2 regions of the Paenibacillus salivarius genome follow, and region 1 is predicted to be linked to the other one. Evidence: predicted binding sites of a transcription regulator. Region 1 holds the regulator's gene; the other holds the start of a gene.
The links. Region 1 encodes Rex, which represses fermentation and respiration genes when NADH is low (regulators of the CRP and FNR family bind a similar motif). Its sites were predicted from a motif close to TTGTGAAATATTTCACAA; they were not measured.

Region 1 (5,465 bases):
GCCTCCGAATTCGGGGTGGAGCATGAACGTCCTCACCAGGCGGACAGCGATGCGCTTGCGACCGCGCTTATTTTTTTGAAGTGCCTGGAAGAATTGGCCGGATTACCCTTAATTGTCCTTCAACGGCTGGCGGATTTATTTGCCGGGGAGGATAGCGACTTGGGCTGGTTTTTTGATGCGATGCTGCAGGAAAGGCAGTTGAATTCGGAACCAAGTCCGGACGGGTTTACGTATTACCGTCAGTTCGCGCTTCAGGTAGACGACTGGATGGATATCGAGCCTGCGAGAAGCTCCATGCTTGGCAATCCGCTGCAGGACGTTTCGTTCGAACAGTTCATGGAGCAGGTCAAGGAACGGCTCAAGGAAAAGCTTCCGGACTATGAAGAACGCGAAGCGCAGAGTGTCATGCTCGGCGAAGTGAGCCGAGCTTTTGACGAGGACAAGCACCTGCTGGTCGAGGCGGGCACGGGAACGGGAAAGTCGCTGGGTTACTTGCTTCCGTCGATATATCATAGCGTGAAGCAGGACGAGAGGGTCATGGTCAGCACCCATACGATCAATCTGCAAGAGCAGTTAAGGGAAAGGGACATTCCTTTGCTGACCGAGGTCGTGCCGTTTCCGTTCCGCGCGGCCGTATTCAAAGGCAGACAACACTATTTGTGTTTGCGCAAATTTGAACATAAAATTAGTAGAAGAGATTTTGCCACACCGAAAGAAGAGGTGATGACGGCCGCGCAATTGATTGTGTGGCTGGCGCAGACGGAGACGGGGGATGACGAGGAACTCAACCTCGGCAACCGCGGCGGAGACTTCTGGGAAACGGTGGCCAGCGAATCTGATTCCTGTCTGGGACGCGCCTGCCCGTGGTTTCGTAAATGTTATTATCATAAGGCGAAGCATGAAGCCGGGGTGGCGGATGTGGTCATTACGAACCATTCCAAGCTATTCACGGACATTCAGGCAGGCCACCAGCTGCTTCCCGCCTATGAGCGGCTCGTCATTGACGAAGCGCATCATTTGGAGGATGTGGCGGGAAAACATCTCGGGTTGCAAATGAAATACTTCACGGTGGTTCATACGCTTACACGGCTTTATAAGGACAGCAAAACGGGGCAATTCCCGAACCTGAGAACCATGCTCCAGCAATCGGGCGCCGAAAAATCCGCGGAGTGGTGTTCCGTCATAGACAATCTGTATCCTTCCCTGCTCGATGTGAAAGAACATTGGGACCGGTTGTCGGAGCAGTTGTTTGCGCTTATGCCGGAACGCGGAGATGCTCCGCCGGGAGAGCCGGGCCAATTCGTTTATCGGCTTAGACCGGACAAGAAACCAAAGGGTTGGGACGCGCTCGTCGCTCTGGAAAACCAGATTTACGTCACGCTGGGCGATGTCCTGCGAAAAGGCGAAAAACTTTTGGCCGAATTGAAGGACGACGAACAGGATTTGGGCTACGAAAGCCTGATCACGGATATCAACGGGCTGCTTAAGGATCTTGGAACCGAACGCGACGCCTTGCGTTTCTTCATGAAGCTTGAGGATATCAATACCGTGTATTGGATCGAAGGAAACGGCAATTTCCGAAGCAAATCGCTGCAAATTTTTGCCGTTCCGATCGATGTCAGCGCGCAGTTAAAGGGCTATTTCTTTGATGTGAAAAAAAGCGTAGTCATGACCTCTGCTACTTTATCGGTCGATAAATCGTTCCAATATATGATCGACCAATTGGGCTTGACGGATGCCTCCGAGCAGGGAAAGCTGATTACGTCGATGCTCCCCTCCCCGTTCAATTACCGGGAACAGGCATTGCTTGTCATTCCGCGGGATTTTCCGAGCGTGAAGGGGAACGTGGGCGACGACCACTTTGTGAACACCCTGGTACGCTCCCTTGCGGATACGGCGGCCAAAACCAAAGGACGGATGCTGGTATTGTTCACCTCCTACCGGATGTTGAGGCAGGTGTACGACCCATTGAAGGAACTTCTGGCGGATGAAGGCATAACCGTGATCGGACAAGGCATGGACAGCGGTAGCCGAACCAAGCTGACCCGCCGTTTTCAAGGGCAAGAAGCATCCGTATTGCTAGGCACAAGCAGTTTTTGGGAAGGGGTGGACATCCCCGGGGAAGCTCTCACGTGTCTCGCGATTGTCCGACTGCCTTTTCAGCCGCCCAACCATCCGCTCGTGGAAGCGAAGAGCGAACGGCTTCAGCAGGAAAAGAAAAATCCTTTCATGAAGCTGTCCGTACCGCAAGCCGTCATCCGATTTAAGCAAGGCTTCGGACGACTGGTCCGTTCTTCTCAAGACCGCGGCATCGTGGTTGTTTATGATACACGCATCCTTGAATCATACTACGGTAAATACTTTTTGTATTCCTTGCCCGGACCGAAGATGGAGCATATGCCGCTTACGCAGATGGTTCCGCGCATATCGGAATGGCTGGACGCCGAAGACGGACAGTAATCGTTGTTCAAATCGTACCAATGAGGGGGAAATATATAATGAAGTCGGAAAAAATTTCGGATGCCGTGGTGCGCAGATTACCCGTGTATTTACGCTTTCTAAATGAGCTCAGCCGCCGGGAAGTCCCGACGGTGTCTTCACAGGAGCTCGGTCAAAAGCTCGATTTAAACCCTGCTCAAATCCGCAAGGATCTTGCTTATTTCGGGGACTTTGGCCGCAAGGGAATCGGTTATGACGTTTCCTACTTGATCGAAAAGATCCGCCAGATTTTGAACCTGGACCAGCAGATCAACGTGGCCTTAATCGGTGCCGGTAACCTCGGGCATGCGCTGTCCAACTACAATGCTTACTTGAAGGATACGATGAAAATCGTCGCTGTTTTTGACGCTTCTCCGGACAAAATCGGAAGCCAAATCAACAATATAACGATTCAGCCGATTGATGAGCTGGTGGAAACCGTAAAAAACAAGCAAATTCGGATCGGTATTATCACGGTGCCCGCTCCGGAGGCTCAGCGTGTGGCTGATCAACTGGTTGCCGCGGGAATCGGGGCGATTTTGAATTTTGCTCCTATTATTCTTAAGGTCCCTTCAGACGTGCGCGTACATGCGGCCGATTTCACAACCGATCTTATGAGCTTGGCTTACTATCTGGATGGCGGAAAGGAATTAAAAGAACATGACACGAAAGTGGCTGATTAAAGACGGAACCTTCGCGGTGCCTGACCGGGAAACACCGGTCATCCGCGGTTACATGTTGATCGAAGGCAGTACCATTACTTATATCGGAGAGCAGCGCCCGGAAGGCGTGGAGGGAGCGGAAACCTTTGACGGCAAAGGCTTGCTGTTCCTCCCGGGGCTGGTCAATACGCACGGGCACGCGGCGATGTCGCTGCTGCGCGGTTACGGGGACGACATGGTGCTGCAGGAGTGGCTGCAAACCAAAATGTGGCCGATGGAAGCGAAATTTACCGGCAATGATGTATACTGGGGGACTGCGTTGTCCGTCTTGGAAATGCTGAAAGGCGGCACGACGACTTTCCTGGATATGTATGATCATATGGATCAGGTAGCTTCCGTCGTGGAGCAGTCGGGCATTCGAGCCGTGCTCACGCGCGGAGTGATCGGCTTGTGCCCGCCGGATGTGCAGCAGCATAAACTGGAAGACGCGATTGCGTTCGCCAAAGGCTGGCACGGAAAGGCGGACGGACGGATTACGACGATGATGTCGCCGCATGCTCCTTACACCTGTCCGCCGGACTATATCGAAAAAATCGTTCAGGCGGCGCATGACCTGGATTTGCCGCTACATACGCATATGTCGGAAACCCGGGCAGAGGTGGAACAAAATGTGGCGGATTACGGAGTACGGCCGGTTCAGCATTTGCTGAACCTTGGGTTGTTCAGCCGTCCGTCATTGGTCGCTCATGCCGTTCATCTGAACGACGAGGAAATCGAAATATTGGCTGCTAACAAGGTGGCCGTTTCCCACAACCCGGGCAGCAATCTCAAACTGGCCAGCGGCGTCGCCCGCGTTCCGGAACTGCTTGCCGCCGGGGTTACGGTATCGCTCGGCACGGACGGTCCGGCCAGCAACAACAACCTCGACATGTTCGAGGAAATCAGGTTGGCAGCTTTGATTCATAAAGGGGTTTCCGGTGACCCGACAGCCATTCCGGCACGGGAAGCGCTGCGGATGGGAACGGAGTACGGGGCGAAGTCGCTCTATTTGCAAGACACCGGTAGATTGGCGGCAGGCATGAAAGCCGACTTCATTGCGGTAAATACGGAGCAGGCCCATTTCCTGCCGCGTACCGATTATATATCCCATGTGGTATACTCGGGCGGAGCCAAAGACGTAGAGCATGTTTGGGTCAACGGCAAACAAGTCGTAAAACACGGTATGTGCCTCACGCTGGATGAGGAAAAAGTCCGTTTTGAAGCACAGGCCGCTTTCGAAAGCCTTCTTGGCCGCTAGGGCGTAGCGGATGATAATGTTCATGGGGAAAGGAAGAGAGGCTTGAGGAACAGAACCAAATGGATCCTGATCTCCATTCTGATTTTGGCGCTCGCGCTCTTTGGCCTTCACCGCTTTTATCTTTATGTTCAGCAGGATATATGGCAGGGAGAGGAAGCGGCTGTCCGGCAGGCTAAAGAACAGACCGGGCTCGTCTCTTCCACAAAGGTATGGAAATCGGTTTGGGACAGTGTGTGCTGGGTTGTCGAAGGCAAGGATGAATCCGGGCAAGAAATCATAGTTTGGCTTCCGGAAGGCGGAGAGCCGATCGTCAAGCCCCTTTCCGAAGGGGTGTCCGAATCGGGGATCCGGAAGATCATTCATACGGATTATCCAGGTATAACAATCGTCAGATTGGTGCCTGGAATTTATAACAATGAGTTGGTTTGGCAGCTATTTTATAAGGAAAAAGCGCATCATTTCTACCGTTTTTTCCGGTTCAGCGACGGTAGCGTTCTGGACGAAGTATTTACGCTGCCGAACAGATAACCGGAAAGACCCGCTTACGTACGCTGAAAAGAGTGTCCGTAAGCGGGTCTTGTTTTTTACAAATTATTTATGGAATCCAGAATTTCTCCAACAGTAACATCGCTCAATTGCTTTAACAATTTGTCGGCTTTCGTTTTCTTCCGCAGTGAGCCGCCTAATACGATTTCGACTTTCTGGTCCTTATCAATAAGTACGGAATCCACTTGTAAGGCTTGACTTAACAATCCGGTTATGACCGCAAGCTGCTGAGGGGTTAATCCGGACAGAAAACCTAAATCCGCTTTATTGAGCTGCCGCTTGTCATTTTTGTTGTTGTTATTATTATTGTTGTTGTCAGAACGTTTAGGCATGTCATCCCCCCCTGCGGAATTCATGTTTCCCTTATACAGTGACGATCGCTTGTGCCCCTGCTCCTCCTTCTTGACTCCCAATGCCAAGAACAAACGAAACACTGATCACGACGACGACAATTAGAGTTATGATTCTCTTCGATTCGTCAT
Region 2 (5,465 bases), 1.8 Mb from region 1:
CAAACACCGCCCCTCAAGGCCGAAGGCGATATCCTCCTCCACGGTTGAGCCGATAAATTGATTGTCCGGATTTTGAAACACCATGCCGATCCGCGGGCGGATTTGCGATACCGTCTCGGGGTTCAGCGGAATGCCTTCCACCCTGATCGTTCCGCCGTTGACGGCAAGCAGACCGCCGATCAGCTTGGCGAGCGTAGACTTTCCGCAGCCGTTCGGTCCGACCAGAGACACCCAGCTTCCTTGGGGAATACTGAAGCTGACGTTATCCAGAACCGGCTCCTCCGGCTCGTAAGCAAAAGACACGTGCTCTAATTCAAAGGCAAGGCCGGTGCCTTCCATTCTTCATCGCCCCTTTCCGAATACCCGAATCCCGAATTTCAGCTCACGCCGTTTCGGCAAGGAACCCGTCGAACAGCGACAATTTGGACAGCGACGGGACCAGATATCTAACCGCGATCCCTACCGCAATCCCCGTCAGAACCCCCATAATGAGCAGCATAGGCAAGTAGTAGAATATTTTTGTCGTATTAAAATAGATGGATGCCGCGGTCAGCTGCCCGATATTGTGGGCGATCCCGCCGACAATGCTGATGCCGATGGCGCTCAGGCGCTTGCGTCCGACGAGCAGCAGGAACCACATCGCCGCAAAGCTGAACAGGGCTCCCATAATACTGAACAGAAAGCTGGAAAATGTACCGAAAATAAATGCGGTCAGCAAGGTTTTGAGCAGCACCATCATCAAGGCGTCTCTCGCCCGCAGAAAATAAAGACAAGTAAGCACCATAATATTCGCCAGGCCCAGCTTTGCGCCCGGCACGCTCATATTGACCGGAATCAGCGACTCGACCAAACTGAGCACCACCGCCACCGCGGCAAAAATCGCCACGATCACGGTTCTTTTCAGCGCAAGATTCGATTCCTTATTTAACGATGACATCGAGCTCATCTCCTCCCCCGGTTCCGGATCCGCCTTCGACCTCGACGAGCACCTTGTTAGGCAAGCAGACGATCGTCCCTCCGACCCGGTCCACGAAGCCAAAGGTCAGGCATATATCGTCCGGACAGTCCGCATCGATCATTTGAATGCCGTAATCGTGAACTTTCAATAAGTTGTAGCCGAACTCCGTTTTAATTTCGATCGTTTGCTCTTCTTCGGTCAGTTCCACGGTCCGGTAAAGCTTACCGTCCACCGTGATTTTTGCGACTTTTGTCTCGTTGTGATTTTTTTCACTTTCATCCCCACCAAGCCACCTGGGGACCAAAAACGCAGCCGCAATGACAACGACGAGCCCGATCAGCAGGATATCTCCGCGTTTCATGGCAAACTCCCTTATTTTTTAATTGTCTAAATCTTAGATGTACCCATTATACATGTAACATTCCTCACGCCCTTGTGATATTTGTCTCAAACCTTCCCTCATTTCACAAATTCCTCACTTAAGAAACAATTTCACCGGATAATCATTACTTTGTGAATTAAAGTACTTTCGGGACTTCTCTATTTCTGCTACAATCAAGGTCGAAAATGACAGGAGAAAAGAGGCTGCTCCCATGAACAAAAAGAAACCGGCAATCCTGCTCTTGACACTTACCCTGCTCGCGGCTCTGCTTGGAGGCTGCTCCGGGAGCGGAAAGGCTGCGGACTCGCAAAATTCCGGGGCAACCGCGCAAACGGCGGATACCGAAACGACCCAGCCGGCATCGCAGAACTTTTTTATTTTTGATACGATCGTCGCCATTAAAATTTACGACACCCGGGCCAACTCCAAACATTTTGAGGAACTGGAAGCCCTGATGAAAAATATCGACAATAAAATCAGCCGCACCAATCCCGACAGTGAAATCCATAAAGTGAACGCCCAGGCCGGGGTTTCGGCTGTTCAGGTGTCTCCCGATACGTTCGAGCTGGTTAGCAAAGCCGTCGAATATGCCCAAAAAACGGACGGCCTGCTTGACCCGTCGATCGGACCTCTCGTCAGCTTATGGAACATCGGACATGAAGGCGCGCACGTGCCTCCTGCCGATGAGATCGCCGCGGCACAGAAATTGACGGATTACCGCAAAATTGAATTGAATCCGGATACGCATGAAATTTATCTTCAGGATAAGGACATGGAAATCGATCTCGGTTCCTATGGTAAAGGCTATGCCGCGGATGCCATCTACGATTATTTGGCGGCCAAGGATTTTCACAGCGCCATTATCGACCTTGGCGGCAACATTTTCGTGATGGGCGAAAAACCGGGCGGCCTGGCCTGGAACGTCGGCATCCAGGATCCGGCCATGGAACGCGGCAACCCGATCGGGAAGGTTCGCGTAAAGGATAAAACGGTCGTCACCGCCGGCATTTACGAACGCTACTTTATCGAGGACGGCAAGCTGTACCAGCATATCATCGATCCCCGTACGGGATATCCGGTCGATAACAATATCAGCAGCGTCACGATCATCACCGACCGTTCCATCGACGCGGACACCATGGACACCTCCTTGCTGATCATGGGCATCGAGGAAGGCTTGAAGTTTGCCGAGAATACGCCGAATACGGAAGTGCTGTTTATTACCAAGGATAAAAAGCTCTACGCCAGCCCCGGCTTTAAAGAGATGCTGGTTAAGGAAAACGATGATTACACGTTTGCGAATTAAGTAGATGCAGGGCAGAAATAAGGCCGTTTTTTGCCCTTATTTCTGTTTTTTTCGATTACACCAGGAATATAAGGACAATAATGTCCCTTATTCCAGCGGAATGAGTGCCATATCATCGACTTGGAGCTTCCATTTGCCGAAATAAGACCCCTTATCTGCGCCAAGCTTAAACGTGTTCAGGTGGTTCGTTGAGTGGCAGCATGTCGGATCTGGGTTTGTCTAAGGACGGAGCAGAAATAAGGCCGTTTTATACCCTTATTTCTGCTTTTTTCGATTATACCAGGAATATAAGGGACAAAATGTCCCTTATTCCAGTGGAATGAGTGCCATATCATCGATTTGGTGCTTCCATTTGCCGAATTAAGGCCCATAAATGGCCTTATTTTTTCGTATCAGGGTCTTTTCGACAAAATAAAGGACAAATGGGCTCTTATTTGAGCCAAGCTTTTACGTGGTCGGGTGGTTCGTTGAGTGGCAGCATGTCGGATCTGGGTTTGTCTAAGGACGGAGCAGAAATAAGGCCGTTTTATACCCTTATTTCTGCTTTTTTCGATTACACCAGGAATATAAGGGACAAAATGTCTCTTATTCCAGTGGAATGAGTGCCATATCATCGACTTGGAGCTTCCATTTGCCGAATTAAGGCCCATAAATGGCCTTATTTTTTTGTAGCTGGGTCTATTCGACAAAATAAAGGACAAAAGAGCTCTTATTTGAGCCAAGCTTATACGTGGTCAGGTGGTTCGTTGAGTGGCAGCATGTCGGATCTGGGTTTGTCTAAGGACGGAGCAGAAATAAGGCCCTTTTTTGCCCTTATTTCTGCTTTTTTCGATTACACCAGGAATATAAGGGACAAAATGTCTCTTATTCCAGTGGAATGAGTGCCATATCATCGATTTGGTGCTTCCATTTGCCGAAATAAGGCCCAAAAATGGCCCTATTTTTTCGTAGCAGGGTCTTTTCGACAAAATAAAGGACAAATGGGCTCTTATTTGAGCCAAGCTTTTATGTGGTCGGGTGGTCGGTGTGGTCAGCGTAGTCGGGCCTCGGGTGATAAGTGGTCAGCGTAGCGGACATCGGATGATGGGTGGTCGGTCGGTGGTCGGTCGGTGGTCGGACCTCGTGTGGTTGGTGGTCAGATGGTCGGGCCTCGGGTGTCGGGTGCTGGATTCCGGGTAGTCGGCATTGTCGGGGGGCTCAGGTGGCGGCCTGTCGACCTGGGTTTGTGTAAGGCCAAGCAATAGGCAAAAGAGGCCCTTATTGGTTAAGAATGGTGGCCAAAAGACGTTTTCAGGCTTCAACATGGGCAAATAAGAGCAAATGCTGTCCTTATTTTTTTCCATTGATCCATACGGCGGATGCCGCATTATTAAGCTCTTCATCAGCGGGGTAGCGACGTAATCTACATGTTGTCTAGCCCCCCATCCTCTCCACATTTGACTTTTCATGAAAATTACTGTATAGTTTTCAATTAGATTGTAAACCCCATATGGCAGTTCCTCAAAAGATTATAACTCTCCTAAATACCAGATCGGTATAAAATTCCTTATTTGAATGACCCAAAGAGTAAGAATTTTCTGTGTATTTCCGATTCACACTGGCGCGGTCATCGGAGCCGCAAGGACAAATGAGAGGTAGGGCTTTTGTTGTTTTGGAAACCGTAAGAACAGTTGCGGTTGTAGTCTAGGCAGGAACCTGATCGCGAAGCGATATGATATAGCGATAACGCAAGCAGACCTTTAACGTGTACATAAAGGCAAGGGTTGCAATACAATTGAATTCCCACGCAGGGAAAAAATAAGATACGTAAAAAAAGCAAGCGCCACACGTGTGTCATTTAGCAATGATCCATCGTATGAGCGCTTGCGTCCATTTTGGCGCCTTTTTCTATTCCACGCTGAGGTTGTCCCAGTTCGTTTGGAACTGCTCCAGCATTTCCTGTTTTCCTATTTTGCCGCCGATATAAGCCTGCATGCTGCTGGCGATTTCCTGCGGCATCCCGTTCGGGAACCGGAACCAGTTCCAGGTCAAGGCTTTCCCGGCGTCCGTATAGTTCAGTACTTCCATCCCCAGCGCTCCGAGGTCCTCCTCGGTCCCCTGAATGCTGTCGAAGGCAGGGATAAATTTGAATTCCTTCGTGATGTATTTTTTGCCCGTGTCCGACGTGACGAGCCAGTTCAAAAATTCCTTCGCTTCCTCCTTGACCGGAGAATCCTTGAAGATGACCCAGTTGTTCGGCACGCCGACAAACAGTTGGTCATTGTCCTCCGCGGTATCGTCGATCGGCATCGGGAGAATGCCCAAATTCAAATCCGGGTTAATGCCGTCCAGTTGTACCTGGGTCCAGTTGCCCTGCTGAAGCATGGCCGCCTTTCCTTCCGCAAACATCGTCACCTGGGTGTTGTAATCCGTCGTCAGCGGATTGTCGTTGCCGTATTCCAGCGTCAGGTCCAGCAATTCCGTCCATTGCTTGAACACCGGATCATCCGCGAATCTGTATTTCCCGTCCGTTAAGCCCTGGATAAACCCAGCGGGGTCTTGCTGATCGGCAAAAGCGACGTTCACGTTATGATTGCCGAGCACGAACCATTCCTGGTACCCGTTGGAGAAGGGAATGATTCCCGCCGCCTTGAGCTTTTCCGCGGCTTCCCGCAGCGCACTCAATGTGACCGGCTTCTCCTTAATCCCCGCCTTGGCGAACAGATCCTTATTATAGATAAAACCGTATCCCTCCAGGTTCATCGGCTGCCCGTACAGCTTGCCGTCTTTGGTCATCGGTTCTTTGGCGATCTCTTTGGCGTCCTTTACCCAAGGCTGGT

Region 2: a site for Rex is predicted at 1,392-1,409, ahead of ACSFXJ_RS03285 (FAD:protein FMN transferase). Genes of this name have one in related genera too.

What each region holds. Positions count from the first base shown of each region.
Region 1 covers NZ_CP195592.1:2,514,599-2,520,063, forward strand. Annotated here, with positions in the region: gene dinG (ATP-dependent DNA helicase DinG) at 1-2,460, shown strand, start outside; gene ACSFXJ_RS11375 (redox-sensing transcriptional repressor Rex) at 2,499-3,161, shown strand; gene ACSFXJ_RS11380 (amidohydrolase) at 3,139-4,437, shown strand; gene ACSFXJ_RS11385 (cell wall elongation regulator TseB-like domain-containing protein) at 4,480-4,965, shown strand; gene ACSFXJ_RS11390 (hypothetical protein) at 5,022-5,315, opposite strand.
Region 2 covers NZ_CP195592.1:731,655-737,119, reverse strand. Annotated here, with positions in the region: gene ACSFXJ_RS03300 (energy-coupling factor transporter ATPase) at 1-339, opposite strand, end outside; gene ACSFXJ_RS03295 (Gx transporter family protein) at 383-937, opposite strand; gene ACSFXJ_RS03290 (NusG domain II-containing protein) at 921-1,319, opposite strand; gene ACSFXJ_RS03285 (FAD:protein FMN transferase) at 1,552-2,646, shown strand; gene ACSFXJ_RS03280 (ABC transporter substrate-binding protein) at 4,534-5,465, opposite strand, start outside.